One region of the Streptomyces sp. NPDC048623 genome, then DNA from elsewhere that is predicted to be linked to it. Evidence: riboswitches for the same ligand, from Rfam matches in the RefSeq annotation. Region 1 holds a riboswitch; the other holds the start of a gene.

Region 1 (15,241 bases):
GGGTGCCGGTGGGCAGGCCGAGCAGGTCGATGCCGCGGGTGGTGACGTTCTCGCCGAGGTCGCCGGGGGCGACCTCGAAGCCGGCGCCCGCCACCTCGTCGAAGAGCTCCGCGTGGATCAGGTGGACCTGGCGGAGGTTGGGCACGGTCGGGTCCTTGGCCACCCGCGAGCGGTGCTTGACGGTGACGCCGGCGTGCACGTCACCCTCCACGCCCAGGCCGGCGAGGAGCGTGATGCTCTCCCGGTTGGGCTTGGTGAACGAGTAGACGCCATTGCTGCTGACCGTCGTGACGGTGCCTCGGCTCATCGGACAGAGCTCCCCTTCTCTGTGGTGGTGTCGCGCGCCCCGACCCTACGCGGCGCCCTCCGCGCGCAGCGGGGCGCCCACCTCGTGCAGGTGCCCGAGGGCCTGACGTTAGGAGTCGACGAAGCCCGTCTCGGTGTACGGGATGCCCAGTTCGCGGCAGTGGGCACGCACCGCGGGCTGGGCGAGGCGCAGATGAGGGCGCGGCATGCTGGGGAAGAGGTGGTGCTCGATCTGGTAGTTGAGCCCGCCGAGGAACCAGTCGGTGAGACGGCCGCCGCGGATGTTCCGGGAGGTCAGGACCTGGCGGCGCAGATGGCCCCAGGAGTCGCTGTCCGGGTGGGCGTCGGGCATCTCCATGCCCTTGTGGTTGGGGGCGAAGGCCAGGCCGAGGTGGACGCCGAGCAGCATCTGGTGGAGCAGGGCGAAGGCGAGGGCCTGGAGCGGGCTGAGCAGGGTGAGCAGCAGGGCCGTGTAGCCGGCGAGGTGGGCCAGGAGCAGGGCGCCCTCGACGAGGCGTTCGCGCCGGGTGCGGCAGGGGCCGCTGCGGGAGAGCAGGGCCTGGACGCCGTACACCTTGAGCGCGATGCCCTCCAGGGTCGTCAGCGGGAAGAACAGCCAGGCCTGGTGGCGGGTGAGCCAGCGGCGCAGACCGGTGCGGCCGGTGGTCTGGTGGGCGGCGAAGACGAGGATGTCGGCGGCGACGTCCGGGTCCTTGTCGAGGTGGTTGGGGTGGGCGTGGTGGCGGTTGTGCTTGTCGTTCCACCATTCGCGGCTCATGCCGAGCAGCAGGTTGGCGTGCACGAGCTGGACGGCGCGGCCGAGCCGGCGGTGGCCGGTGACCTGGGCGTGGCCGGCGTCGTGGCCGAGGAACGCGGCGCGGGCGGAGAGCAGGGCGAGCGGCGGGGCGAGGAGCAGCGCCCACCAGGAGGGGCCGAGGAGGACGAGGCCGGTGACGACCGCGGCGAGGCCGAGGAGGTTGACCGCCATGTCGCGGGCGTACCAGCCGGGGCGGCGGTCGAGCAGGCCCTGCTCCTTGACGGTGCGCAGGAGCGGGGCGAACTCGCTGCCGCGGCTGTCCTGGGAGCGGCCTGTTCGGGTACGGGCCGTTCGGGCAGGGGCCGTTCGGGCAGGGGCCGTTCCGGTACGGGCGGGGTGCGGCGGGGTGGGCGCGGCGAGGGTCGCGGTGGCCTGGGGCATGGCGGTCTCCGGGGTCCGTCGAGGTCCGTGGAAGGGCCGTCGCGCGGGCCGCGCCGGCTACCGAGAACGTACGGACCGGTGATCGTCCGGCACCATGGCGTCACCACCCGGACCGGTTCGGGGGCGGCCCCGGGGGCGGGGGTGGGGTCTTCCCCACCAGACGGAACAAGGTGACGGGCGTCACAACGAAAGAGTGCGCGTGGAGTGGATTCGGTGGAGTATTCTCGGGCGCTCGACATCAGTAGTCAAATTTGAGGAATGCGTTGTCGCAGTCTCCGTCGCAGTCGCTGTCGTCCTCGATCCCGCACACCCCCACAGATCAACTCGCCCGCTGCTCCGCCCTGTTCCTGCCCGCCGAGCCACCGCGCGCCGGCCGCATCGCCTTCTGGTCCCCCGACGGACCGCCGGCCGGCCCCGGAACCGGCACTTCCACCGAGCCGACCGTCGTCGATGTGGTCGATGTGGTCGACGGCGAAGTGCAGCCTCTGACCGTGCCCGCGCGCCTCCTCCCCGTACGGGAGGCGCTGCCGGTCCTCGCCCGCGCGCGGTTCGCCGCGGACGCCTCGCCGTCGGCGGCGTTCTGGGGCGCGGCCTCGCTGTTCTCGCTCGACCTGGTGGCCCGGGGCCTGCTCCTGCCCGGACTCACCGCCGGTGACCTGGACGCCTGGCGGGTCGGCCCCCTGGGCGCCGAGGAGGTGGCCGCGCTGCGCGACCTCGCCGCCTCCATGCCGCCCTCGGCCCACGCCGTACCTCTCCCCGCCCACGGCCCTGACGCGGAACTGCTGCTTCCCGAACCCGAGGAGCTGCTGCGCGCGTTCGCCGACGCCGTCGCCGACGTCCTGCCGCGTACTCCGGCCGCTCCGCTGCTCGCCGGCGGCCCCGCCTTCGCCGCCGACGAGCGCCATGCGCCCGTACCGCTGCCGGAGCAGTGCGCCTGGGTGGCGGACGTGGCCGCCGGGCACGACGCCGGCGTACAACTCTCGCTGCGCGTCGAACTGGTGACGTCCGGGGCGCCCGACACAGCCGATGCGGCGCCGTCGTTCCGCGTCGTGCTGCAGATGCACGCGGTGGCCGACCCGGCCCTCGTCGCGGACGCGGCCGACGTCTGGGCGGGCACCGCTCCGACAGGCGTGGGCGGCGCGGGCGGCGCCGCGTTCGGGCCGCGCGCCCGGATGGACGCGCTGCTCGCGCTGCGCCGGGCGGCCCGCGCCTGGCCCGCGCTCTCCCCGCTGCTCACGGCCGCCGTCCCGGACGCCGTCGAGCTCGCCGACGAGGAGATCGCCGAACTCCTCGGCCCGGCCGCCCGCGCCCTGGCCGCCACCGGCGTACGGGTGCACTGGCCGCGCGAACTCGCCCACCGGCTCACCGCGACCGCCGTGATCGGCCCGCCCGACGGGCCCGAGGACGGCGCCGGTCACGGCCACGGTCACGGCCACGGCCACGTCAGGGACAGCGAAGGCCGGGACAGCCATGGCAGGGCCAGCGACGCGCTGACCTCGTTCCTCTCCGCCGACAACCTGTTCGCCTTCAACTGGCGTTACGCGATCGGCGACCGCGCACTCACGCGCGCCGAGTTCGATCTGCTCGCCGAGGCCGGCCGGCCGCTCGTGCGGCTGCGCGACCAGTGGGTCCTGGTCGACCCCGAGGAGCTGCGGAACGCCCGGGCGCACCAGGACCGGAAGCTGACCCCGGTCGACGCGCTCGGCGCCGTACTCACCGGAAGCACCGAGGTCGACGGACGCCGGGTCGAAGTCCGGGCAACCGGTGCACTCGAACGGCTGCGGGCGCGGCTCGCCGACCCCGAGGGTGGCGACGGGGGCGAAGACGGGGGCGGAGACGAGGGCAGCGAACGGGAACTCGCCCAGCCAGCCGCGCTCGCGGCGACGCTGCGCGACTACCAACTGCGCGGACTGCGCTGGCTCGACCGGATGACCTCGCTCGGGCTCGGCGGCTGTCTCGCCGACGACATGGGCCTGGGCAAGACGATCACCCTGATCGCGCTCCATCTGCACCGGCAGACCGACCCGGCCACGGCGGGCCCGACCCTGGTGGTCTGTCCGACCTCGCTCATGGGCAACTGGCAGCGCGAGATCGAGAGGTTCGCGCCCGGCACACCGGTCCGGCGCTTCCACGGCACGACCCGCGCCCTGGACGGACTCGCCGACGACGGCTTCGTCCTCACCACGTACGGCACGATGCGCCTCGACACCGCCCGGCTCGCCGGACAGCCCTGGGGCCTGGTCGTCGCGGACGAGGCGCAGCACGTCAAGAACCCCTACTCGGCGACCGCGCGGGCACTGCGCACCATCGGTTCGAAGGCGCGGGTGGCACTCTCCGGCACGCCGGTCGAGAACAATCTCTCCGAGCTGTGGGCCATCCTCGACTGGACGACGCCGGGACTGCTCGGCGGGCTCGGCGCGTTCCGTACGCGGTACGCCTCCGCCGTCGAGGGCGGCGGCGATCCCGCCGCGGCGGCCCGACTCGCCGCGCTCGTACGCCCGTTCCTGCTGCGACGGCGCAAGTCCGACCCGGGCATCGCGCCCGAACTGCCACCGAAGACGGAGACCGACCACGCCGTGGCACTCACCACGGAGCAGGCCGGTCTGTACGAGGCGGTGGTGCGCGAGACGCTGGAGGCGATCGCCGAGGCGGACGGGATGGAGCGGCGCGGGCTCGTGGTGAAACTGCTCACCGGGCTGAAGCAGATCTGCAACCACCCGGCGCAGTACCTGAAGGAGGACCGGCCGCGGATCGAGGGGCGTTCGGGCAAGCTGGAGCTGCTCGACGAACTGCTCGACACGATCCTGGCGGAGCGGGCGGGCGTGCTCGTGTTCACGCAGTACGTGTCGATGGCGCGGCTTCTGGAGGAGCATCTGGCGGCGCGCGGCGTGCCGGCCCAGTTCCTGCACGGCGGCACACCGGTCGCCGAGCGCGAGGCGATGGTCGCCCGCTTCCAGGCCGGCGAGGTGCCGGTCTTCCTGCTGTCCCTGAAGGCGGCGGGCACCGGTCTCAACCTGACCCGGGCGGAACATGTCGTGCACTACGACCGCTGGTGGAACCCGGCGGTGGAGGCGCAGGCGACCGACCGCGCCTACCGGATCGGGCAGACCCGGCCGGTGCAGGTGCACCGGCTCGTCGCCGAGGGCACGGTGGAGGACCGGATCGCGGCGATGCTGGAACGCAAGCGGGCGCTTGCCGACGCCGTCCTCGGCGGGGCGGGCGAGGCGGCGCTCACCGAGCTGACCGACGCCGAGCTGGCCGAACTGGTGCGGCTGCGCGGCGAGGAGGAGGACGCCCGATGAACACCCACGGGGACGGGACACGGAACACCAGGACGGACGGCAGGACGGCCGGCAGGACGGACGGCTGGGCAGGCGGCCGGGCAGGCGGCAGGACGGACGGCAGGGCGGACGCTCACGGGAAGGGGCACATGCGCGGGAACGCGGGGCGGGACGGCGAGGAGCGGACGTTCGCGGCGCTGCCGCCGGTACAGGGCGGGGCGTTCGCCCGTACCTGGTGGGGCCGGGCGTGGCTGAAGGCGCTCGAGGACACGACGCTGGACAACAAGCAGCTGAAGCAGGGCCGGCGGCACGCGCGGGCCGGGGCGGTCGGAGCGGTGTCGGTGCGTCCCGGCCGGATCACGGCGATGGTGCGGGACCCGGACGGCACGGCGTACCGCAGCGACGTGCTGTTCCAGGAGCTGTCCGAGGCGGAGTGGGACACGCTGGTCGACCTGGCCGTGGACAGCGCCGGGCACATCGCGGCGCTGCTCGACCGCGAGATGCCGCCGCATCTGGTCGAGGACGCTGCGGCGGCCGGGATCGATCTGCTGCCGGGCATCGGCGACCTGGAGCCGGAGTGCGGCTGCGAGGCCTGGGACCACTGCCCGCACACGGTGGCCCTCTGCCACCAGGTGGCGCGGCTGCTCGACGAGGACCCGTTCGTGCTGCTGCTCATGCGGGGGCGCGGGGAGCGGGCCGTGATCGAGGCGCTGCAGGAGCGGAGTGCGGCGCGGCTCGCGGGCCCGGAGGGGGCGGCGGGCGCGGCAGGCGGTCCCGGCGGGGGCCCGGCGGGCCGGCCGGGCGGGTCGAGTGCGTCGGGCGCGGCCGGTGCATCGGATGCGCCCGGCGTGTCGGGTGTCTCCGGTGCGCCGGGTGTGTCGGCGGAGGAGGCGTTCGCGGCGGGTGGCATTCTGCCGCCGCTGCCCGCCCCGCCGGTGCCTTCGGCGGCACCGGGCGAGCCGCCGTCGCTGGACACGGAGACCGATCCCGAGCCGGGGGTCGACCCGACGGCCCTGGAGTTCCTCGCGGCGGACGCGGCCGCCCGCGCCCACCGCCTCCTCACGGGCGCCGCCGCGTTCGACGAACCCCCGCTGACGCCCGCTCAGGACGCGGTCCGCCTCGCGGCCGGCTCCCCCGTGTCCTGGCACCTGACCCGCCTCGCGGCCGGCTCGGGCCGCAACCGTGCCGAGCTCGACCTGGCGGTACGGGCCTGGCGGACCGGCGGACGGGCCGCCCTCGCGGTCCTGGCGCAGGAATGGGCCCCGGGCCCGGAGGCCCTGCGGCGCGCCGAGACCCGCCTCGCCGAGGCCTGGGACGCCGACGAACGCCCCGCGCTGCGTTCCTCCGCCCCGGCCTGCTGGACCGTGGACGGCACCGGGCTGCAGCTGCGCCTGGGCGAGGACGCCCGCTGGTGGCCGTACCGCGAACGGAACGGCACCTGGTCCCCGGCGGGCCCGCCGGACACGGACCCGGCGGCGGCGCTCGCGGGTGCGGAGGGCGGCGCGGAAGGTGGCACGGAGGGCGGCACGGAGGGCGGGGCGCAGGTCGGCTAGTGCCGGTCGGGCGGGTCGGGGGCGGGCCGACCGCCTCGTCCCGTACGGGGGTCTCCCCTCCCCCGCCCCGTCCTCACCGCAGCGGCACCGTCAGCTTCCCGCCCGTGTCCGAGGGGGCGGCGAGGCTGCACGCGACGGTGGTGTCGCCGAGGAGGTAGCTGGTGCGGTACGGGTACTGGACGAAGGTGGTCCAGCGGGTGCCGAGGGGCTGGGCGGCGGCCTTGAGGCGGAGCGGGGCGCGGCACAGGGCGGCGGCCGCGTCCCGTACGGCGTCGTCGTCGGCGTACTTCCCGGTGAGCTGGAGCCGGGCGACGAGTTCGGCGTCGTGCGGCGTGTCGCAGGCGAGGCGGACGACGGTGCCGGGCGCGTCGCGGTCGATGTCGAAGCAGTCGCCGACGCGCAGGGCGTCGTACGGGCGGGGCGCGGGGACGGCCGGGGTGCGGCGGGCCGCGGTCTGGCGCGGCCGGGGCTCGGCGGTGGCGCGGGCGGTCGCGGCGGCGGTGGGCGAGCCGTTCGCGGACGGACGGGCCGGGCGGGCACGGTTCGCGCCGGGCGTGGTGGTGGGCCGGGTGGTGCGGGCGGGCAGCGGCGCGGGGGCCTCACCCTGTGCGGCGGGCCCCTCGCCCGACGCGCCGGAGGCCGTACCGGACGGAGTGGCGGACGCGCCGTCCGGATCGCGGCCCGCGGAGGAGTCCGCCGCGGGGGTGGCCGCGGTGGCGTGCGGGTCGTCGTCGGCCGTGCCGCCGCGCGCGGTGACGGCGATGGACAGCGCCAGGACCGCCGCGAGCGCGGCGACCGGCAGGACGACGACGCCCGGCCGTCGCGGTGGCCGGGCGTCGCGGGACGGGGGTTCCGTCGGCGGGTGGAGCATGGGATCCAGGGTCACCCGTGTCCGCCCATGTGGCGAGCGATACCGGTGAGTTGGGCGGCGCTCGTACAGAACCGTGACAATCCCGCGGCTCGTGCGAGATCCGCTCGTGCGAGATGCGGGCGTACGGGATGCGCGCGTGCGAGATCCGGGCGTACGGGATGCGGGCGTACGGGATGCGCGCCTGCGCGATCTGCTCGTACGTGCTCGGCTCGTACCGGGTCCGTCCCGCGCTCCGCCGCTCGCCGCACCCGCCGCCGTCCCATGGGTGTGTCCCGGCCTAGCGGGCGAGGCCGAGCTGGCGCTCGGCCGCGTCGACGGTCTGGGCGAGGAGGACGGCGATGGTCATCGGGCCGACGCCGCCGGGGACGGGGGTGATGAGGGAGGCGCGCTCGGCGGCGCCGGCGAAGTCCACGTCGCCGACGTTGCCCTCGTTGTAACCGGCGTCGATGACGACGGCGCCGGGCTTGATGTCCTCGCCCTTGATGAACTCCGGCTTGCCGACGGCGGCGACCAGGATGTCGGCCTCGCGGACGGCGGCGGAGAGGTCCGCGGTGCGGGAGTGGCAGTACGTGACGGTGGCGTCCCGCCCGAGGAGCAGCAGGCCGGCCGGCTTGCCGAGGATCGCGCTGCGGCCGACGACCACGGCCCGCTTGCCGCTGAGCTCGACGTCGTACGCGTCGAGCAGCCGCATGATGCCGCCGGGGGTGCAGGAGACGAAGCCGGGCAGGCCGAAGCCCATGGCGGCGAAGGAGGCCATGGTGACGCCGTCGACGTCCTTCTCCGGGGCGATGGCCTCGAAGGCGGCGCGCTCGTCGATGTGCGGACCGACCGGGTGCTGGAGCAGGATGCCGTGCACCGCGGGGTCCTCGGAGAGCGCGGTGATCGCGGCGACGAGCTCCTCGGTGGTGGTCTCGGCGGGCAGTTCGACGTGCTGGGAGCGGATTCCGGCCTTCGCGCAGCGGTTCTGCTTCATCTTCACGTACGTGACGGAGGCGGGGTCCGCGCCGACGAGGACGGTGGCGAGGCAGGGGGTGGTGCCGGTGCGGCGGGTGATCTCGGCGCTGCGGGCCGCGGTCTCCTCGACCGTGCGGCGGGCGAGCGCGGTGCCGTCCATGAGGCGGGCGGTGCTGGTGGACATGGCCACTCCTGAGCGTCGTCGTTGACCGGTTGATCGCCCAGGCGCACGGCTGCGACGCGGAGGCGCGGGGTGCGCGCGTCCGCCGGACCGCTCCCCGGTGGTGATCCACCTCAAGCGCCAGTCACGGCCCGGGCCCCACTTTACGTGACGGTCGCGCCGGGCCGTTCCGGGGGCGGAACCGGCCGGGGCGGCCGGGGGTCGCCGTCGGGATGCCGCCGGGACGGTGTCCGGCGCCTTGTGGGCGGGCCGTGGGCGCAGCACGATGACGGGCACAGGACTGTCAGGGACCGGCACGGGACTGGTACGGGACTGGTACGGGACGGACGACCTCGATGGGGAGGCCGAGTTGAACGATGCGCGGGCGGGTGCGGTACGGCGGGCGCACGAGGCGTTCACGGACGGGGCCTTCGCGGACGGGGGCCGGCCCTGGGACCCTCGGCCGGCCGCGCCGGTGGCCGCGGCACCGCCGGCCGCGCCACCGGCCACGTCGCCGCCCCCGCCGCCCGTACGGCCGCTCGTCGCCGATTCCTGGCGGCGGTCCGCGCGGGCGCGGGTGAGCCCGGACGGGGCGGCCCGGATCGAGCTGGACGAGGAGGAGCTGGCGGGGCTGCGTGACGGGCATCCGCTGGCGGCCGCGATGCCGGTGGTGCGGGAGCTGATGGGGGCGTACGCGCGGGACGGGGAGCATCTGCTCGCGGTGTGCGACGCGGCCGGGCGGCTGCTGTGGGTGGAGGGGCACCCGGGGACGCTGCGGAAGGCGCGTGCGATGAACTTCGTGGCCGGGGCCCGCTGGTCGGAGACGGCGGCGGGGACGAACGCCCCGGGCACCGCGATCGCCGTGGACCGGCCGGTGCAGGTGTGCGCGGCGGAGCACTTCCAGCGCCCGGTGCAGGGCTGGACGTGCGCGGCGGCGCCGGTGCACGACCCGTACAGCGGGCGGCTGCTCGGGGCGGTGGACATCACGGGCGGCGACGGGCTCGCGCATCCGCACAGTCTGGCGTTCGTGCAGGCGGTGGCGCGGGCCGCCGAGTCGCAGCTCGCCCTTGTCTCCCCCGCCCCGGCCGCGGCCGGCCGGCCGCGTCTGGCGGCGCTCGGCAGGGACGAGGCGCTGCTGCAGCTGCCGGGCCGGCGGCTGCGGCTGAGCCGCCGGCACAGCGAGATCCTGGTGATCCTCGCGCACCGGCCGGAGGGCGTGGGCGGCGACGAGCTGCTGACGCTGCTGTACGAGGACGAGTCGGTCACCCCGGTCACGCTGCGCGCGGAGCTGTCGCGGCTGCGCGGGCTGCTCGGTCCGGAGCTGCTCGCCTCCCGCCCGTACCGGCTGACCCGGGCGGTGGACGCGGACTTCGCGGCGGTGGACCGGCGGCTCGCCTCGGGCGCGGTGGCGACGGCGCTCGGCGACTACGCGGGCCCGCTGCTTCCCGCCTCGCGCGCGCCCGGAGTCGTACGGCTGCGGGAACGGCTCGCGGGGCGGCTGCGGGCGGCTCTCGTGGACCGGGGCGATCCGGGGCTGCTCGCGGACTGGGCGTACAGCACGTGGGGCGAGGACGACGTGACGGTGTGGCGGGCGCTCGCCTCGGCCGTACCGGCGGCCCAGGAACCGGCGGTACGGGCCCGGCTTGCCGCCCTGGACGAGGAACTGTCGGCGGGTGCAACGGGGTTGCAACGTCGGGGCGCGCACCATCGGCCGTGAACGCCGGCCGAGGGCGGCCGGCGCGGTCCGAGGGAGGTCCTGCCCATGACCCGTTACGCCGCACCCGGCACCGAGGGTTCGCTGATGTCGTACGCGAGCCGTTACGACCACTGGATCGGCGGGGCGTACGTGGCCCCGGCGGGCGGCCGTTACTTCGAGAACCCGAGCCCGGTCGACGGCAAGCCGTTCACGGAGGTGGCGCGCGGCACCGCCGAGGACGTGGAGCGCGCCCTCGACGCGGCGCACGCGGCGGCCCCGGCCTGGGGCCGTACGGCGCCGGCCGAGCGGGCGCAGGTGCTGCTGCGGATCGCCGACCGGATGGAGCAGAACCTGGAGGCGCTCGCGGTCGCGGAGAGCTGGGAGAACGGCAAGCCGGTCCGCGAGACCCTGGCCGCCGACATCCCTCTCGCCATCGACCACTTCCGCTACTTCGCGGGGGCGCTGCGCGCCCAGGAGGGCGCGCTGAGCCAGCTCGACGAGGACACCGTGGCGTACCACTTCCACGAGCCGCTGGGTGTGGTCGCGCAGATCATCCCGTGGAACTTCCCCATCCTGATGGCGGTGTGGAAGCTGGCGCCGGCGCTCGCGGCGGGCAACGCGATCGTCCTCAAGCCGGCCGAACAGACCCCGGCCTCCATCCACTTCTGGATGAGCCTGGTGGCCGATCTGCTGCCGCCGGGCGTGATCAACATCGTCAACGGCTTCGGCGAGGAGGCCGGCAAGCCGCTCGCGTCCTCCCCGCGGGTCGCGAAGATCGCCTTCACGGGCGAGACGACCACGGGCCGGCTGATCATGGGGTACGCGGCGCAGAACCTGAAGCCGGTCACCCTGGAGCTGGGCGGCAAGTCGCCGAACATCTTCTTCGACGACGTGTCGGCGGCGGACGACGACTTCCTGGACAAGGCCCTCGAAGGTTTCACCATGTTCGCCCTCAACCAGGGCGAGGTCTGCACCTGTCCGTCCCGCGCGCTCGTCCAGCGCGGCCACTACCACGACTTCCTGCAGGCGGCGATCGCCCGCACGGAGGCCATCGTCCCCGGCCACCCCCTGGACACCGACACCATGATCGGCGCCCAGGCCTCCGCCGACCAGCTCGCCAAAATCCTCTCCTACCTGGAGATCGGCCAGCAGGAGGGCGCCAAGATCCTGACGGGCGGTCAGCGCGTCGAGCACGGCGGCGACCTGGAGGGCGGCTTCTACGTCCAGCCCACCATCTTCGAGGGCGACAACCGCATGCGCGTCTTCCAGGAGGAGATCTTCGGCCCCGTCGTCGCCGTCACCTCCTTCACCGACCTCGACGACGCCGTCCACACCGCCAACGACACCCTCTACGGCCTCGGCGCCGGCGTCTGGACCCGCGACGCCACCACCGCCTACCGCGCCGGCCGCGCCATCCAGGCGGGCCGCGTCTGGACGAACTGCTACCACGCGTACCCGGCACACGCGGCGTTCGGCGGCTACAAGCAGTCGGGGGTGGGCCGCGAGACCCACAAGATGATGCTGGAGCACTACCAGCAGACGAAGAATCTGCTGGTGAGCTACTCGCCGAAGAAGCTCGGCTTCTTCTAGCGGCACGAAAAGGGGCGCCTGACCTGGGCTTTTGACCGTCAGGCGCCTCACCCCGACTGACGCGGTCGCCCCACGCGACATGCCGCTGGAAAAGCAGTGGACCTGCTCAGCCCCACACTGGAGTTCCGTACCGCGTCGATCGTCGACACCACCTTGCCCGCCCAAGGGTGGCAGGCCACCGACGGCGTCGGGGGCACCGGAGTCGTCGGTGTCCTCACCAACGCGACGGGCCGGTGGTGCTCCTGCGCGCGGACGGCGACCGGCTGTCGGGATGCGGCCAACTCTTCGACCTCCACGACGAGGTCCGTCAGTCGGGTGAGCATGCGTCGCGCGGCGTCGCCCCTGTATGAGAGCTGCTCGGCGGCCGTGGCAAGCCGCTCGCCGATGGCGGGCATGGGAATGCCCCCGGCTTGCCGGGGCTCTGTCTCTCGGTGGTCTGACAGAGCACCCCGAGCCTCACCTGGGAGTCAGCAGCGGGGCCCACCGGGCATGCTGATGCACCCGGGCGAACATTCCGCGTTCTGATCCAACATTTCACCGAGGCCCGCGAGTTGGTCCTCGTCGAGCACGATCCGCAACCCCTTGCTGGACAGGTGGATGTTCGCCTCCGGGACGCGAAGCGTGTCCTCGCACTCCGTTTCCAGAGACTCAGGCACCTTGGATTCGTCGGGCATCGTTTTCCCTTTCTCGGCCGCTACCGCACGGGTTGAGCGAAATAGCCAGCCATCTTCACGTAGATACGACGCTTGTCCTCGGGCGTGCACGTGGTGATCAGGCGAGATCCGGTGTTCTTGCTGTCACGCACGCGGCACGTCCCACCGCAAAGATACCGAATCTCGCACGTCTTGCAGCCCTCGACATGGTCGACGTCGATCTGTGTTGCCAGTCCCGCCACCAGGTCAACAATATTGCGCACGGGCATGTCGTCGATATGGCAGACCTTCCCGTCCAGCAGGTGGCATGGGTAGACCGACCCATCGGGTCCGATCACCATCTGGTCAGCGTATCCGCACGTGGCCATATAGCGCGTGATCTCGGGAGCGGCACCGTTGACCGCTGCGAGGAGTTTGCTCACTTCCTCTCGCGACGCCGGCCCGGCGGGGTCAATCTGGCTGCCGCGGCCATGCGGCATGATGCCGTAGGTGAACTTGAAGACGACGTTCGGCGCCCCCGTGAAGCGATCTCGTAGCTGAGGGAATTTCTGCACCCAGTTGGGCCACATGGCGGGCACGATCGTCATTCCGATGCGCGTCGGAGTGCCCAGTTCGACCAACCTGTCAACCGCAGCGATTGCGTGCTTGAAGGAGTTGCGGCCACGGATGGCATCGTGTGACTCGGCGTCGGGTCCATCGATGCTGATCTGCACCAAGTCGGCCAGCGGATGAATTTGCTCGGCCAGCTTGGGAATCAGCAGGCCGTTGCTGAACAGGGTCACCTTCATGCCGTGCTCCTTGGCGGCCGCCATGAGCTCGAGGCAGCCGCGGTGCATCAGTGCCTCACCGCCGGTGAACAGCACCTGCTGGCCCCCGAGCGCGGCGAAGTCGTCGATGAACCTGCGCCACCGCGCCGTCGGGAGCTCGTTCGCGCGATCGATGTGCGGGCTCGAATCCGCATAGCAGTGTGCGCATTCGAGCTGACAGGCCTGCGTGAGGTGGAGGCGGGCGAACACCCTGACACCTACGGGTGTGCGGTCACGGTAGCCCGTCAACCCGCGAATGAGCCCGGAGGTCGCCAGGAGAGACACGACGTTCGAAGCGTCGCTCCATCCGACGTCGTTCGCGATGCTGAGCGGCGACTCGCCGGCCACGAGTCTGACGATGAGCCGGTGCTGTGCGTCGTCCGCCACGGCCAGCGCCGCCTCCTGGACGCCGACCCAGACGTGGGAGCCGTTCACCGGCTCGTGGTGCAGTTCGTTGACCAATGGCACGGGTTCGTCGAGCGCGAGCGTGAGCTCCGTGAGTCCCGAGTCGGTCGGCGCTGCGCGCAGCGTGACATGTTCAGCCTGCTGGTCGGCTGCTCGCTGTACGAGGGTGCGCATTTCTTCTTGCAACGCGAGTGCGGAGCTGTCTGGTGGGCGGGCTTTGGACGTGCATGACCCGCACCCGGATGCGTTCGTGACGTTCAGGAGCGGCAGCTGTTTCTGCATTCCTCCTCCATTCGTGGGGACCGGAAGCCGCAATCCCCGTGCTGAACTGCTCGAGGTGCCGCCGTTTGGCGTGCGGGCTTCATTCGGATGGGTTAACGCGGCGGCCTTCTACCGGCCAATTTGACGAAGACGCCACCCGTCGTGCCTAGGCTTGGCACGTGCGCCGGGTCGCCTCCGATTTTCGATGATAGGGCGGGAGAACACTTGAGAAACACTGAAACGCCGTGGATTCTCGGACTCAGCGCCGCGCACAATGGCGGTGCGTGCCTGTTGCACGGAACCGAGATTGTCGCCGCCGTCCAAGAGGAACGGCTCTCAGGCATCAAGCGCGACCGCACCTACGGCGCCCGCATCAGCCTGGCCACCGAGTACTGCCTTCGCCATGCCGGGATCGGGCCAGGGCAATTGGACACCATCGTGCTGTGTGTGCAGGGGGAGGCAGGTCACGCAGAGCAGGACGTGAGCCTGAATCAGCAACTGCGCCAAAGCTTTCACGGGATTCCCACCCTGAGGATTTCGCACCACCTCGGCCACGCCATCAGCGCCTACGCCGTGTCGGGCTTCTCGGATGCCGCCATCCTCGTCGTGGATGGAATGGGGTCACCCGAGCAAGATCTCAGCGAAGAGGAGCGCCGCGCCGTCATCGGCGCACCCTTCGGCTGGGAGATCATCTCGGCGTATGAGGCGTCGGGAACGACCGTCCGCCCCATCGCCAAACAGCTCGTCCCGGAAGGCAAGTGGCTGGACCGCACCGGCGAGGGAATGCCCGGCTTCGGCAGTATCGGCGGCATGTACTCCGCCGTCGCTCAGCAGATCTTCGGCAACCCAATGGACGCAGGCAAGGTCATGGGGCTGGCTCCGTTCGGTACGCCGTCGTTCCAGCCGCACGAATTCGTGTCCGTGACCGACGGCCTGGCGACGTTCGCCACTGCGGTGCCGGAGCGGTTTCGACACTCCGATCGATGGCCTCTGCGCCAGCGCGAGTACGCAGACCTCGCCGCCTCGGTTCAGTCTGCCCTTGAGGAGGCGATCCTGGCGTTGGTGAGCCGGTTGCGCGCGGCGTCCACCTCGGCGTACCTGTGCTACTCCGGCGGCGTGGCGCTGAACTGTCTGGTGAACGAACGCCTGATGCACGAGTCCGGCTTCTCCGACGTCTTCGTCGCGCCCTTCGCCGAGGACAGCGGACCTGCCGTCGGCGCCGCGTTCTACGGACTCTGGCGTCACCGCCGGCACCGCCCGGCCAGGCTGGTGAGGGAGGGATTCGGGCACCGCTACGGCCCGAGCGAGGTGCACGAAGCCATCCGATCGGTCCCGCTTGTCGCCGTGCGCCCTGCCCGGGATGTGACCGACATTGCCGACGTCGCTGCCGACCGGTTGGAGCGCGGACAGCTCGGAGCGTGGTTCGACGGCAGGAGTGAACTCGGCCCACGCGCGCTGGGGCAGCGCAGCATCGTGGCGGACCCTCGCCGTGCGGAGCACAAGGTGA
Region 2 (15,241 bases), on a different contig from region 1:
TTCGTGCACGGCCTGATGCTGATGGGGCAGGTGCTGCGGGCCCGCGGAGTGCGGGACGTGGCGGTCGAGTCGTACGGCCTGGACGTCCACTGGGACCTGCTCGCCCGGTCCGGTCTGCGGATGCCGGCCCTGCCGTTCGACGAACGCGGCACCTGCACCCAGGAGCTGGGTTCGGGGTCGGACGGTCTGGGCGCGGTCGGCGCGGTCCTGATGACCCCCGCCCACCAGTTCCCGACCGGCGGCGCGCTCCAGCCCGACCGGCGCGCGGCGGCCGTCGACTGGGCGCGGTCCGCCGGGGGCCTGATCCTGGAGGACGACTACGACGGCGAGTTCCGCTACGACCGGCAGCCCGTCGGCGCGCTCCAGGGCCTCGACCCGGAGCGGGTGGTCTACCTCGGCACCGCGAGCAAGTCCCTCGCGCCGGGCCTGCGGATCGCCTGGATGGTGCTGCCGGAGCAGCTCGTCGACGAGGTGGCGGCGGCGAAGGGCGGGGTCGACTGGATGTCCAGCGCACCCGACCAGCTGACCTTCGCGGAGTTCCTCGGCTCCGGCGCCTACGACCGGCATGTGCGCGCGATGCGGCTGCGCTACCGGCGCCGCCGCGACCAGCTCGTCGCCGCGGTCGCCGCCCGCTCGCCCGAGACCCGGATCAGCGGCATCGCGGCCGGACTGCACGCGGTCCTCGAACTCCCCGAGGGCAGCGAGGAGTCGGTGCTCCGCGCCGCCGCCTTCCAGGGACTCGCCCTCCTCGGTGTCAACCGCTTCCGGCACCCGACCGTCCCGCGCACCCGCGACGCCCTCGTCGTCGGCTACGGCACTCCGTCGGACAGCGCCTGGGCGGGTGCGCTGGAGGCGCTGTGCCGGGTGCTGCCCTGAGGAAGCAGGCGGGTGGCGAGGAAGGCGAGGATCTCGTCGCGGGCGCGGACGGTGGGATGCCCGGCCTCGTCGACGAGGTGGGCGGTGACGACGCTGTGCGGGGTGCCGACGAGCTCGGCGAAGAAGGGCGGCGGGGCGGGGTTGGCGGCGGTGTCGGGCAGGACCCGCCCGTCGAACGCGTCGCCGAGCAGCGCCCGGTACGCGGCGAAGCGCTGCCCGGTGCACCAGCGGTCGCCCTCGAAGCGGTGGGCGAGGACCGTGAGCCCGTCGCGGGCCAGCCGGTCGCGGACGGCCCGCGCGTCGGCCGGGTCGAGTTCGAGTCCGGCGGGGTCGTCGAGGGGGAGGGAGGGGTGGTTGACGACGGGGGCGATCACCGCGGGCTCCAGGGCCATGGTGAGCGCGAAGTTGCCGGTGAAGCACAGGCCGATCGCGCCGACCCCGGGCCCGCCGCACGCCGCGTGCGCCTGCCGCGCCAGGCCGCGCAGCCACAGCGTGACGGGGCTGGTGCCGCCGCCCGCGAAGGCCCGGAACTCCGCGCTGACGCAGGCGCGGCGCATGACCTCCCTGCCGCCCTCGACCGTGGGGAAGGCGCCGTCGGTGCCGAACAGGGACGGCACGTGCACGGTGAACCCCGCGTCCCGCACCCAGCGGGCGAGCCGCAGCACGTCGGGGCTGATGCCCGGCATCTCGGGCAGTACGACGACCGCGGGCCCGGCCCCGGCCACGTACACGGTCTTGGTCACGCCGTCGACGCTCATGGGCCGGCGGTCGAAGTCGTCGATCGGATCGTCCTCGCTCATGGGGCAAGGGTGGCGGGCGTTCCGGTGCCCCGTTGAGGGGCGGGATCGCCAAGGAGGCGGGTAATCTCGCCAGTCGGAGTCGACGGAGGTACGGGCCGATGGCGGAGGAACCGAACGGGCCGGTCGCCCTGCGGGGCGCGCCGGGGCCGAACGGGCCCGAGGAACCGGGCGCGCCGGGGGAGCTGCGGGTCGGGGTCCTGGCCTATCCGGGCTGCTTCGCGTCCGAAGTCTTCGGCGTCCCCGACCTGTTGACGATGGCCGCGCATGTCGCGGGGCCGGAGGCGCCCGGCTACCGGGTCGCGATCGTCTCGCCGCGGCGGCGGGTCGTCGCCTCCGGGGGCGCGCGGCTCGACGTGCGCCCGCTGCGCGAGGTGGACGTCCTCGTCGTGCCCGGCTTCGAACTGCGCCCGGGCACGGGCGACGTGGAGGCGCGGCTCGCCGGTCTCGCGCCGGAGGCCGCGGCGGTCCGCGCGCAGGCCGCCGCGGGCACGGCCGTCGTGTCGCTGTGCGTGGGCGCGTTCCTGCTGGCCGAGGCGGGGCTCCTCGACGGGCGCCGGGCCACGACGTCATGGCTGCACGCGGGCGAACTCGCCCGGCGCTGCCCGGGGGCCGACGTGCGGCCCGAGCACCTCGTCGTCACGGACCGGGGCGTGACGACCACGGCCGCGTTCAGCGCCATGTACGACTTCGCCCTCGACCTGGTCCGCCGCCACAGCGGCGCGCGGGTCGCCCGTACGACGGCGCGGGTGGCCCTCGTCGACGACGCCCGCACCTCCCAGACCCCGTACGTCGACCCCCGCCTGCTGCCACGGCCCGGCAGCGACTTCTCCCAGCGGGTCATGCGCCACCTCGACCAGAACCTCGCCGCCCGCTACGACCTGCCGGCCCTCGCCGCCGCCTTCGGCGTCAGCACCCGCACCCTCCTCCGCCGCTTCTCCGCCGAGACCGGCCGCACCCCCCTGGCCCACCTCCAGGCCTCCCGCGTCCGACGCGCCCGCCATCTCCTGGAGACCACCGACCGCACCGTCGCCGCCATCGCCGCCGCGATCGGCTACCGGGACCCCGGCACCTTCGCCACCCTCTTCCACCGCCACACGGGCCGGCGCCCGAGCGCGTACCGCACGGCGTTCCGCCGGGGCGGGGACGGTGCCTAACGAGGCTCCGCCCCGGCCTCCGCCTCCGCTCCCGCCTCCGTCGCGCCCCCGGTCCCGTGCTCCGCCCCCGGCGCCTCCCCGAACCGCGCCAGCGTCAGCGAGCCCGCCACCGCCACCGCGAAACCCAGGACCGCCAGCCAGCCCAGGCCCTCCCGGGTGCGGTCGCCGAGCCAGACGACGCCGACGAGGGCCGGGCCGATGGTCTCGCCGAGGACCAGGCCCGCGGTGGCGGTGGTGACCGCGCCGCGGTTCAGGGCCGAGGTGAGGAGGAGGAAGGCGCCACCACCGCCGACGAGAAGCGCGTAGAGGGCGGGGTCGGTCAGGTCGAAGGAGTCGATCAGACGGACCGCGATCTCGACCACACCGAAGCCGAAGCCGGCCGAGAGGCCCAGCGTCAGGGCGCGCGGACGGTCCGGGAGCCGGCCGGCCGCCGCGCCGACGGCGAGGACGCCGAAGGCCACCACGAGCAGCCCCCAGGAGAGACCGGCCCCGCCGCCCTCGTGGCCCTCACGGCCGGCGGCGAGCGCCAGCATCGCGAGGCCCAGACAGACCACCGCCACCGCGCCCCACTCCGTACGGCTGAGCCGCACATGGAGCAGCCGCGAGGCCAGCACCGCCGTCACGGCGAGGCTCGCCGCGAGCGCCGCCCCCACCGCGTAGATCGGCAGCGTCCGCAGCGCCACGATCTGCAGGACGAAGCCGAGTCCGTCAAGCCCCAGCCCCGCCACGTACCGCCACTGGCGCAGCGCCCGCCACAGCAGCGCGACGTCGACCCCGCCCCCCGTACCGGGTTCGACGGCCCGGGCGGCGAGCGCCTGGAAGACGGAGGCGGCGCCGAAACAGACGGCCGATCCGAGCGCGCAGATCATCCCAAGGATCACGAAAGGGACTCTAGTGCGACGGGGATCGGGCGCGTGTTCACGCCGGGCCTACACTGTGCGCTCGCAACCGGGTACGGGCAGCCTGCCCGGCCGGCAGGGGAGGACGGGACGGACATGCGCAGACTGAGGTCGACCACTGTGGTCCTGGGCGGAGTGGGCGTGCTCGCCGCGACGCTCACCGCCTGCTCCTCCGAGCCCGACCGGCGCTGCATCGACCCGGTGACCTACAAGGAGCTGCCGGACTACGAGTGCGGCGACGGTGACGGCAGCGGCGACGGCGACAGCGACGGCTCCAGCCACAGCCACTCCGGCCGCTACTACTACGGCGGCTCCTCCAGCAGCGGCAAGGTCAGCGGCGGCAGCTTCGACAGGTCCGCCGTCTCCAGCGGCGGCTTCGGCGGCCACGGTTCCTCCTCCGGCGGCTGATCCGGCCGTGCAGCGCCACACCATCGAACCGCGCCCCGGCTGGCAGCAGACCGTCGAGGAACAGGGCCTGATCTACCCCCTGACCCGCTACCCCGACGACTCCCTGCGCCCCTACTGGGACGAGAGCGCCTACTACTCCTTCAGCCTGCCCGAGGTCGAGGCCATGGAGGAGGTCGTCGAGGAGCTGCACGCCATGTGCCTCGCCGCGGCGGCGCACATCGTCGAGAAGAACCGGTTCGCCGAACTCGGCATCACCGACCCGCGGCTCGCGAGGCGGGTCGCCGAGTCCTGGCGCCGCCGGGACGAACTCCCCACCATCTATGCCCGCTTCGACCTGCGCTACGACGGCACCGGCCCGGCGAAGATGCTGGAGTACAACGCCGACACCCCCACCTCCCTGGTGGAGGCCGCCAGCCCCCAGTGGTTCTGGATGGAGGAGCGCTTCCCCGGCGCCGACCAGTGGAACTCGCTCCACGAGCGCCTCGTCGACGCCTGGAAGCGGCAGGCGCACCTGCTGCCGCCCGGCAGCCCCGTGCACTTCGTGCACTCCGACGCCGACGAGCTCGGCGAGGACCTGATGACGGTCGCGTACCTCCGCGAGACCGCCCAGCAGGCCGGCCTCGCCACCGAGGCGCTGTCCGTCGAGCGGATCGGCTGGGACCGCATCTCCGGGCGCTTCGTCGACGACCGGCTGCGCTTCATCCGCGCCTGCTTCAAGCTCTACCCGTGGGAGTGGCTCACCACGGACCGCTTCGGCCCGCACGTCCTCGACACCCTCGACAACGGCGGCGGCACCGGCTCCACCTGCTGGATCGAGCCCGCCTGGAAGATGCTGCTCTCCAACAAGGCCCTGCTCGCGATCCTGTGGGAGCTCCACCCCGGCCACCCGAACCTGCTGCCCGCCTATCTCGACGGACCGCGCGAACTGGCCACCACCACGGGCTGGGTGGCCAAGCCGCTGCTCGGCCGCGAGGGCGCCGGCGTCACCCTCCACGAGCCGGGCGACGCCGTGGTCCTGCGCGACGAGCCCGTCTGCTACCAGGAGCTGGCCCCGCTGCCCGACTTCGACGGCAACCGCGTCGTACTCGGCGCGTGGACGGTCGGCGACGAGTCGGCGGGCCTCGGCATCCGCGAGTCGGCGGGCCCGGTCACGGACGAGTACGCGCGCTTCATCCCGCACGTGATCCTCTGACCGGTCCGGGCCCGCCGCGGATCGTCAGGCCGACAGCACCGCCCGCAGCTGCTCAAGACCCCAGTCCAGGTCCTCCTTCGAGATCACCAGCGGCGGCGCGATCCGGATCGTCGAGCCGTGGGTGTCCTTCACCAGCACCCCGCGCTCCATCAGCCGCTCCGAGATCTGCCGGCCCGTGCCCTTCGCGGGTGCGATGTCCACGCCCGCCCACAGGCCCCGTCCGCGGACCGCCTCCACCGCGCCGCCGCCGACCAGGAGGCCGAGCTCCGCGTGCAGGTGCTCGCCCAGTTCCGCGGCCCGCTGCTGGTACTCGCCGGTGCGCAGCATCGCGATCACCTCCAGGGCGACCGCACAGGCCAGCGGGTTGCCGCCGAAGGTCGAGCCGTGCTCGCCCGGGCGGAAGACGCCGAGCACGTCGCGGTTCGCGACCACCGCCGACACCGGCACCACGCCGCCGCCGAGCGCCTTGCCGAGGATGTAGACGTCCGGCACCACGCCCTCGTGCTCACAGGCGAACGTACGGCCGGTGCGGCCCAGGCCCGACTGGATCTCGTCGGCCATGAACAGCACGTTCCGCCGGGCCGTCAGCTCCCGCACCCCGCGCAGATAGCCGGGCGGCGGGACCAGGACGCCCGCCTCGCCCTGGATGGGTTCGAGCAGCACCGCCACCGTGTTCTCGGTGACCGCCGTCTCCAGGGCCGTCAGGTCCCCGTACGGCACGATCTCGAAGCCCGGCGTGTACGGGCCGAAGTGGTCGCGCGCCTCGTGGTCCGTGGAGAAGGAGATGATCGTCGTCGTCCGGCCGTGGAAGTTGTTCGCCGCGACCACGATCTTCGCGTGCCCGTCCGGCACGCCCTTCACCTCGTACCCCCACTTGCGGGCGGTCTTCACCGCCGTCTCGACGGCCTCCGCCCCCGTGTTCATGGGCAGCACCGCCTCCTTGCCGCACAGCTCGGCCAGGCGCGCGCAGAACTCCCCGAACCGGTCGTGGTGGAAGGCCCGCGAGGTCAGCGTCACCCGCTCCAGCTGCGCCTTGGCGGCGTCGATCAGGCGGCGGTTGCCGTGGCCGAAGTTGAGCGCCGAGTACCCGGCGAGCATGTCGAGGAAGCGGCGCCCCTCGACATCGGTCATCCACGCGCCCTCGGCGGAGGCGACGACCACGGGGAGGGGATGGTAGTTGTGAGCGCTGTGCGCGTCCGCGGCAGCGATCTCGGCTTGCGTGCTCGACGACGACGTACTCGACACGGGATCTCCGTTCGTCCTTCGGCCTGAGGCGGGTGTGCTCCCTGTTCTTATCGTCGCTCGTATGCCGGACGGGGAAACCTCTCGTGACGGCGCGCCCGATAGTCTGGAAACACGCACGGCGACTGGCGTACGGGGAACGGACCCCGGGGGAGCCGTGCGCGGCAGACCACACGAGGTGCCGCCCGCCTGGGCATCCCGGAACCGAACAGGTCCCGCGTGGTGCCGCGCAGCGCGTAGCGCACCGGGACCTCCTGCCCGGAGGAGCGCACGCCATGACCCTTCCCGCCCACCACGCCGACCTTCCCGCCCACCACGCCGACCTTCCCGCCCACCACGCCGACCTTCCCGCCCACCACCCCGCACTCTCCGCCGCCGACCCCGAGCTCGCCGCGCTCGTCGGCGCCGAGGAGCGGCTCCAGGCCGAGACCCTCCGTCTCATCCCCAGCGAGAACTACGTCTCCGCCGCCGTCCTGGAGGCCTCCGGCACCGTCCTGCAGAACAAGTACAGCGAGGGCTACCCCGGGCGCCGCTACTACGAGGGCCAGCAGAACATCGACCAGGTCGAGAGCCTGGCCATCGCCCGCGCCAAGGCGCTCTTCGGCGTCGACCACGCGAACGTGCAGCCGTACTCCGGCTCCCCGGCCAACCTCGCCGTCTACCTCGCCTTCGCGCAGCCCGGCGACACCGTCATGGGAATGGCCCTGCCCATGGGCGGCCACCTCACCCACGGCTGGGGCGTCTCCGCCACCGGCAAGTGGTTCCGGGGCGTCCAGTACGGCGTACGGCAGGACAACGGGCTGATCGACTTCGACCAGGTCCGCGAGCTCGCCCTCGCCGAGCGCCCCAAGGTGATCTTCTGCGGCGGCACGGCGCTGCCCCGCACGATCGACTTCGCCGCCTTCGGGGAGATCGCCCGCGAGGCCGGCGCCGTGCTCGTCGCCGACGTCGCCCACATCGCGGGCCTCATCGCCGGCGGCGCCCACCCGTCCCCCGTACCGCACGTCGACGTGATCTCCACGACCACCCACAAGACCCTGCGCGGCCCGCGCGGCGCGATGCTGATGTGCCGCGAGGAGCACGCCAAGGCGATCGACAAGGCCGTCTTCCCCGGCCTCCAGGGCGGCCCGCACAACCAGACCACCGCCGCCATCGCCGTCGCCCTGCGCGAGGCGGCCCAGCCCTCCTTCCGGGACTACGCCTCCGCCGTCGTCGCCAACGCCCGGGCCCTCGCCGAGGCACTGCTCGCCCGCGGCTTCGACCTGGTCTCCGGCGGCACCGACAACCACCTGATCCTCATGGACCTCACCCCCAAGGAGGTCCCCGGCAAGGTCGCCGCCAAGGCCCTCGACCGGGCCGGGATCGTCGTGAACTACAACACCGTCCCGTACGACACCCGCAAGCCCTTCGACCCCTCCGGCGTCCGCATCGGCACCCCGTCCCTCACCTCCCGCGGCCTCGGCGTCACGCACATGCCGCAGGTCGCCGAGTGGATCGACCGGGGTGTCGCCGCGGCGGGCAAGGGCGACGAGGACGCCCTCGCCGTGATCCGCGCCGAGGTCGCCGAGCTGATGGGCGCCTTCCCGGCCCCGGGCCTGCCCGTCTGACGGTCCGCCCGTCCGAACCCGCTCGACCGGGTGAGACGCGGGTGTGTTCCGCGTCTCACCACCCTGCGGTGGGCGGGCGTTCCACCCTGCGGTGGGTGGGTGCTCCGGGGCAGTCCGAGAACGCCCCCCGCACCTGAGAGAATGATGAGCATGGCCTCTGATGCTCGTGATGCTCGTCCGCGTGTGCTCTCCGGAATCCAGCCCACCGCAGGCTCGTTCCACCTCGGCAACTACCTCGGCGCCGTCCGCCAGTGGGTCGCCCTGCAGGAGTCGCACGACGCCTTCTACATGGTCGTGGACCTGCACGCCATCACGGTCCCGCAGGACCCGGCCGAGCTGCGTGCCAACACCCGCCTCGCGGCCGCCCAGCTGCTCGCCGCCGGTCTCGACCCGGAGCGCTGCACCCTCTTCGTCCAGAGCCACGTCCCCGAGCACGCGCAGCTCGGCTGGGTCATGAACTGCCTCACCGGCTTCGGCGAGGCCTCCCGCATGACCCAGTTCAAGGACAAGTCCGCCAAGCAGGGTGCCGACCGCGCCACCGTCGGCCTCTTCACGTACCCGATCCTCCAGGTCGCGGACATCCTGCTCTACCAGGCCCACCAGGTCCCGGTCGGCGAGGACCAGCGCCAGCACATCGAGCTGACCCGCGACCTCGCGGAGCGCTTCAACGGGCGCTTCGGCGAGACGTTCACGATCCCGGCGCCGTACATCCTCAAGGAGACGGCGAAGATCTACGACCTCCAGGACCCGGCGATCAAGATGAGCAAGTCGGCGTCCACGCCGAAGGGCCTCATCAACCTGCTCGACGATCCGAAGACGACGGCGAAGAAGGTCAAGAGCGCGGTCACCGACACCGACACGGTGATCCGCTTCGACCCGGAGAACAAGGCCGGCGTCTCCAACCTCCTCACCATCATGTCCGTGCTCACCGACACGTCGGTCGCCGACCTGGAGAAGAGCTACGAGGGCAAGATGTACGGCGCCCTGAAGACCGACCTCGCCGAGGTCATGGTGGACTTCGTCACTCCCTTCCGGACCCGCACCCAGGAGTACCTGGACGACCCGGAGACGCTGGACTCGGTCCTGGCCAAGGGCGCGGAGAAGGCGCGTACGGTCGCCGCCGAGACGCTGGCGCAGGCGTACGAGAAGATCGGCTTCCTGCCCGCCAAGCACTGAGCCGGGCGCGAGCCGGGCACCGAGTCCAAGGACCCTGGCCCAAAGGGTGGTGCCTGCCGCACACTGGCGGCTGGCACCACCCGACACAAGTCGACCGACACCGGAGGAGAACGACGTGGGGACCGTAACGCTCGGCGTTTCGATCGCGGTCCCGGAGCCTCACGGCAGCCTGCTCCAGGAGCGCCGCGCGGGCTTCGGGGACCCCGCCGCGCACGGCATTCCGACCCACGTCACCCTGCTGCCGCCGACCGAGGCCGACGAGGCGCGGCTGCCGGAGATCGCGGCGCACCTCGCCGCGATCGCGGCGCACAGCGAGCCCTTCGCGATGCGCCTGGCGGGCACCGGCACCTTCCGTCCGCTGTCCCCGGTCGTCTACGTGCGGCTCGTCGAGGGCGCGGCCGACTGCGACCGCCTCCAGCAGCTGGTCCGCGACGGGGCCGGCCCGGTCCCGCGCGAGCTCCAGTTCCCGTACCACCCGCACGTCACCGTCGCGCACGGCATCGCCGAGGAGGCGATGGACCGGGCCTACGAGGACCTCGCCGGGTACGAGGCCGCCTGGACCTGCCGTTCCTTCGCGCTGTACGAGCAGGGCGCGGACGAGGTGTGGCGCAAGCTGTGCGACTACGAGTTCGGCAGCGGCCGCACGATCTCGGCGGTCCCGGCCCAGGGCGGCAGCCCGGTCGACGCGCCGGCCGTCACGCCGTAGCGCGTCCGGCTGGGCCGGCGGAGGCGGGGCGGCGGACCCAGGGCCCGCGCCGGGCGGGCGCCGGAGGAGGCGGGGCGGCGGACCCGCGGCCTGCGCCGGTCGGGCACCAGCAGCAGACTTCGGCCCGCGCCGGGCGGGCGCCGGGGCGGGCCGCACCCCTGCCCCCGCCCGTACGCCTACACCGGCAGGCGGCGGAACAGCGGACGCGGTACGTGCCGCAGGGCCGACATCACCGCGCGCAGTGCGCCCGGTACCCACACCGTCTCCGAGCGGCGGCGCAGCCCCAGCTCGATCGCCGTCGCGACCGCCTCCGGGGTGGTCGCGAGCGGCGCCTCCGCGAGGCCCGCGGTCATCCTGGTGCGGACGAAGCCGGGCCGTACCACCATCACGTGCACGCCCGTGCCGTACATCGCGTCGCCGAGGCCCTGCGCGAAGGCGTCGAGCCCGGCCTTCGACGAGCCGTAGATGAAGTTGGCCCGCCGGGGCCGCTCGCCCGCCACCGACGAGAGCACCACCAGCGAGCCGTGCCCCTGCGCCTGGAGCGCCTGGGCGCAGACCAGACCGGCCGAGACGGCGCCGGTGTAGTTGGTCTGGGCGACCCGTACCGCCGAGAGCGGGTCCGACTCGTCGCGCACCTGGTCGCCGAGGACGCCGAAGGCGAGCAGGACGACGTCGATGTCGCCCTCGGTGAAGATCTTCCCGAGCCGTTCCTCGTGGGACTCGGTGTCGAGGGCGTCGAAGGGCACGGTGTGCACCTGGACGCCGTCGCCCAGCCCCCGCAGGGACTCCGCGGCGGCGGTGAGCCCGGGGGAGGGGCGGCCGGCCAGCCAGACCGTACGGGTGCGCCGGGCGATCAGCCGGCGGGCGGTGGCGAGGCCGATCTCGGAGGTGCCGCCGAGGAGGAGGAGGGACTGGGGTGCGCCGAAGGCGTCCTTCATGACGTTCACGCTCCGGAGGGTGGCGGGGGCAGGGACTGGACGGCAGGGGACGGGATCAGGGGTTCAGGGGTTCGGGGGTTCAGAGGCCGAGCCGGCGGGCCAGGTCGGAGACGAAGACCGAGCGCGGGTCGAGCGCGGCGCGCAGCTCGCGGAAGTCGCCGAGCCGGGGGTACATCGCGGCGAGCAGCTCGGGCCGGAGGCGCGAGTCCTTGGCGAGGTAGACGCGCCCGCCGGCCGCGACGACCTCCTCGTCCAGTTCGTCGAGGAAGGCGCCGAGACCGCTGAGCGAGGCCGGGATGTCGAGCGCCAGCGTCCAGCCGGGCAGCGGGAAGGACAGCCAGCCGGGGTCGGCCTCGCCGAAGCGCTTCAGGACGGCGAGGAAGGACGGGCAGCCGCGGGTGGCGATCCGGCGCACCACGCGGCGCAGGGTCTCCTCCTGGCCGTGGCCGACGACGAACTGGTACTGGACGAAGCCACCGCGCCCGTACACCCGGTTCCAGTGCGGCACGCCGTCGAGGGGGTGGAAGAAGGACCCGAGGCGCTGGAGGCGGCCGGTGGAGCGGCGGGGGGCCTTGCGGTACCAGAGCTCGTTGAACAGGCCGACGGTGGTGCGGCCGAGCAGCCCCTCGGGGACGTACGCGGGGGCCGCGGGCAGCCGTCCCGGCCGGAAGGCGAGGGGCGCGCGCCGGGCCCGGACGGGCAGGGTGTCGTACGGGGCGTGGTCGCCGCGGGTGAGGACGGCGCGGCCGGTCGCGGCGCCGCGCGCGAGCAGGTCGATCCAGGCGACGGAGTAGCGGTAGCGGTGGTCGGTGGCGGTGAGCCGGGCCATCAGGTCGTCGAGGTCGGTGGCGCGTTCGGTGTCGACGCGCATCAGGGAGGTCTCGACGGGCAGCAGGCGCAGCGTCACGGAGAGGATCACGCCGGTCAGGCCCATGCCGCCGGCGGTGGCGTCGAAGAGCGGGGTGCCGGGGGTGACCGTGTGGACCTGCCCGTCGGCGGTGAGCAGGTCGAGGGCGACGACGTGCCGGGAGAAGGAGCCGGAGACGTGGTGGTTCTTGCCGTGGATGTCGGCGCCGAGGGCTCCGCCGACGGTGACGTAGCGGGTGCCGGGGGTCACGGGCACGAACCAGCCGAGCGGCAGCAGCACCTCCATGAGGTGGTGCAGGCTCACACCGGCGTCGCAGACGACCAGCCCGGCCTCGGCGTCGACGGCGCGGATCCGGGCGAGCCCGGTCATGTCGAGCACGGCGCCCCCGGCGTTCTGCGCCGCGTCCCCGTATGCCCGCCCCAGCCCCCGCGCGATCGACCCCCGCGCCCCGCACGTCCGCACGGCCGCGGCGGCCTCCTCGTACGTCCGCGGCCGGATCACCCGCGCGTGGGTGGGGGCGGTCCGGCCCCAGCCGGTGAGGGTGTCGATGTCCGCGTCCGCGTCGGCGACGGAGGGCGTGTCGGCTGCCATGGGATGACCGTATAGCCGGGAGTGTCGCTTATGCCGGGATTGGTGGCCGGTTCGCCGAAATGGGTGATTAAACGAGTGTCAGGAAAGCCTCCCGCCCTGTGAGCGGTGTCGGCGCGTCAGAGTCGCCGATGGCCGGACGCGGACGTGCGTGCGCTGACACGGGGAGGCGAACCATGAGGACGGTTGACAGGCCCGGGGCCGGTGTTGTGCCTGCTGGCGACGGGCGGGCCGCCGGTGGGGTGGTGGCGTCGGCGGCCCCGGCGGGGCCCGCGCCCGGCGCAGGGGCGGCCGTCGAACCCGTACCGGACTCGTCCGGAGCGGGGACCGGGCCTGTTCGCGGGCTTGCCGGCCGCGGGGCGGGAGAGTCCGCGTCGGCTGCCGGGTCCGGGGGCCGTACGGAGGCCCCGGCGAGGGCTCGGGTCGGCGGCTTCGTCATCGACCTCGACCGGCGGCTGCTCCACGCCCTCCGCAGGGTCGGGGAGCGGCCCGGGGTCGGGGGCGCGGCGCGCGGGCTGTCGTTCGTGGGGGAGCACGGGGCGGTCTGGCTGGCCGCCGGGGTGGTCGCCGCCGCGGTCGACGGGCCCCGGCGGGCCGGGTGGCTGCGGGGCGTCGCGCTGGTCGGCGGTGCGCATCTGGTCAGCATGGGGGTGAAGCGGGTCGTACGGCGGGCCCGGCCCGAGGCGGCCGGGGAGTTCACGCCGCTGGTGCGGACGGCCGGGCGGCACTCGTTCCCGAGCTCGCACGCCAGCTCGGCGGCGGCCGCCGCCGTCGCGTTCGCGGCGCTGCACCCGCCGGTGCGGCCCGTCGTCGGCGCCGCCGCCGCGGCGATGTGCGTGTCCCGGCTCGTCGTCGGCGTCCACTACCCGAGCGACGTCGCCGCCGGCGCCCTGCTGGGAGCGGCCACGGCCGCGGCCGGCCGCCGCTGGACGGCGGGAGCCCGCCGTGCCTGACCGAACCCCGAAGCGTGCCCAGGCGTTGCGGTGGCCCTCCGCTCCGGTCGGCCGATCGTCAACCCGGCGCCGTCGTACGAGCCCTGCCCCCGTTCCGCAGCGCCTGCCGGCCCCAGGAGGCCTCTGTGGCTGACCCGACGTCGGAGCGGCCCCGAGCGCTGCGGTGGCCCTCCGCTCCGGTCGGCCGACCGTCAACCCGGCGCCGTCGTACGAGCCTTGCCCCGGGCCGCGGCGCTGCCGACAGCCTTGCCTGTCTCCTGCCCCCGGGAGGGCCTCGGTCCGACCCGGCCACCGAAGCGGCCCCGCCGTACACGCCCTGCTTTCGTGCTGCGGCGGCCTCCGGCCCCGCCCGCCGCCTTCCTCCAGAGGGCCCCCGGCCTGGCCAGGCCGCCCACCCCGTACCGCCGCACCCGCACCCACGCCCGCCCCGCCCCCTCCCCCCAGGAGGCCCCCGTGCCTGACCCCGTCACCCTCCTCCATCCGCCCACGCCGCCCGCCTCCGCGCTCCCCGCCCCGCCTCCCCTCCCCCCTCCCCACCCCCGCACCGCGCTCTCGCTCCTGCGCGGGGTCGTGCGGACCGCGCGGCCGCGGCAGTGGGTGAAGAACGGGCTCGTCGTCGCCGCGCCCGTGGCGGCCGGGCGGCTCGGGTCGTGGGAGAGCGCGGGGCGGCTGGGGGTCGTGTTCGGGTTGTTCACGGCCGCGGCGGCGGCCGTGTATCTGGTCAACGACGCGCGGGACGCGGAGGCCGACCGGGCTCACCCGGTCAAGCGGTACCGGCCGGTGGCCGCGGGCGTCGTGCCCGTACCGCTCGCGTACGGGACGGGCGCGGCGCTCGGGCTCGGCGCGGCGGCGGGGGCGGCGGTCTGGTGCAACGGGATGACGGCGCTCGTGCTCGCCGCGTACCTCACCATGCAACTCGCCTACTGCGTACGCCTCAAGCACGTCCTCGTCGTCGATCTCGCCGTCGTCGCCGCCGGCTTCCTCCTCCGCGCCATGACCGGCGGGATCGCCCTCGGCATCCCGCTCTCGCGCTGGTTCCTCATCACCACCGGCTTCGGCGCGCTGTTCATGGTCGCGGCCAAGCGCTATTCGGAGGCCGTACAGCTCGCCGACGCGCAGGGCGCGACCCGCGCGCTGCTCACGCAGTACACGCCCGGATACCTGCGCTTCGTCTGGCAGGCGGCGGCCGGCGTCGCCGTGCTCGGCTACTGCCTGTGGGCCCTGGAGAGCGGCGGCGTCGCGCACGGGGCCCTGCTGCCGTGGCGGCAGCTGTCCGTCGTCGCCTTCGTCCTCGCGGTGCTGCGGTACGCCGTCTTCGCCGACCGCGGCACCGCCGGCGCGCCCGAGGACGTGGTCCTGCGCGACCGGCCGCTCGCCGTCATCGGCCTGGTGTGGGCGGCGATGTACGGGATGGCGGTCGCCGACCTGTGAGCGACCAGGGGGCCGTGCGCCGCGAGCTGCTCGGCTTCGCGGCCGCCGGACTCGCCGCATACGCCGCCGACCTCGCCGTCTTCCTCGTCCTGCGCGGGCCGCTCGGCCAGGACCCGATCACCGCCAAGGCCGTGTCCTTCCTGGCCGGTTGCACGGTCGCCTACCTCGGCAACGCCCTCGGCACCTACCGCCGCCGCACAGTCGCCCTCCGCGAGTACGGCGTCTTCTTCGCCGTGAACCTCGCCGGCGCCGCCGTCCAGCTGCTCTGCCTCGCCGTCTCCCACCACGGCCTCGGGCTCACCTCCGCCCGCGCCGACACGGTGTCAGGACTCGGCGTGGGCATGGTTCTCGCGACCTGTCTGCGATTCTGGGGGACCCGGACCCTGGTGTTCCGGACTGCTGC

The links. A riboswitch is a leader RNA that binds a small molecule or an ion and turns the genes downstream of it on or off. The one in region 1 is predicted to bind ZMP and ZTP.
Region 2: it holds a riboswitch for ZMP and ZTP, as region 1 does, so the genes downstream of both, glyA (serine hydroxymethyltransferase) here and AB0C73_RS14285 (tetrahydrofolate dehydrogenase/cyclohydrolase catalytic domain-containing protein) in region 1, are expected to answer to the same signal.

What each region holds. Positions count from the first base shown of each region.
Region 1 is NZ_JBEZHV010000008.1:78,535-93,775, forward strand. Features, by position in the region: gene AB0C73_RS14255 (MOSC domain-containing protein) at 1-307, opposite strand, end outside; gene AB0C73_RS14260 (acyl-CoA desaturase) at 416-1,504, opposite strand; gene AB0C73_RS14265 (DEAD/DEAH box helicase) at 1,768-4,806, shown strand; gene AB0C73_RS14270 (SWF or SNF family helicase) at 4,935-6,338, shown strand; gene AB0C73_RS14275 (hypothetical protein) at 6,412-7,209, opposite strand; gene AB0C73_RS14280 (hypothetical protein) at 7,323-7,490, shown strand; gene AB0C73_RS14285 (tetrahydrofolate dehydrogenase/cyclohydrolase catalytic domain-containing protein) at 7,487-8,347, opposite strand; ZMP/ZTP riboswitch at 8,376-8,482, opposite strand; gene AB0C73_RS14290 (GAF domain-containing protein) at 8,799-10,040, shown strand; gene AB0C73_RS14295 (aldehyde dehydrogenase family protein) at 10,086-11,609, shown strand; gene AB0C73_RS14300 (hypothetical protein) at 12,077-12,283, opposite strand; gene AB0C73_RS14305 (radical SAM protein) at 12,304-13,755, opposite strand; gene AB0C73_RS14310 (carbamoyltransferase C-terminal domain-containing protein) at 13,960-15,241, shown strand, end outside.
Region 2 is NZ_JBEZHV010000023.1:5,709-20,949, forward strand. Features, by position in the region: gene AB0C73_RS28065 (PLP-dependent aminotransferase family protein) at 1-876, shown strand, start outside; gene AB0C73_RS28070 (dienelactone hydrolase family protein) at 810-1,676, opposite strand; gene AB0C73_RS28075 (helix-turn-helix domain-containing protein) at 1,775-2,830, shown strand; gene AB0C73_RS28080 (hypothetical protein) at 2,827-3,699, opposite strand; gene AB0C73_RS28085 (hypothetical protein) at 3,826-4,137, shown strand; gene AB0C73_RS28090 (glutathionylspermidine synthase family protein) at 4,145-5,329, shown strand; gene rocD (ornithine--oxo-acid transaminase) at 5,354-6,574, opposite strand; ZMP/ZTP riboswitch at 6,683-6,773, shown strand; gene glyA (serine hydroxymethyltransferase) at 6,847-8,178, shown strand; gene trpS (tryptophan--tRNA ligase) at 8,329-9,354, shown strand; gene AB0C73_RS28110 (2'-5' RNA ligase family protein) at 9,470-10,060, shown strand; gene AB0C73_RS28115 (decaprenylphospho-beta-D-erythro-pentofuranosid-2-ulose 2-reductase) at 10,237-10,998, opposite strand; gene AB0C73_RS28120 (FAD-binding oxidoreductase) at 11,078-12,457, opposite strand; gene AB0C73_RS28125 (phosphatase PAP2 family protein) at 12,892-13,407, shown strand; gene AB0C73_RS28130 (decaprenyl-phosphate phosphoribosyltransferase) at 13,861-14,838, shown strand; gene AB0C73_RS28135 (GtrA family protein) at 14,835-15,241, shown strand, end outside.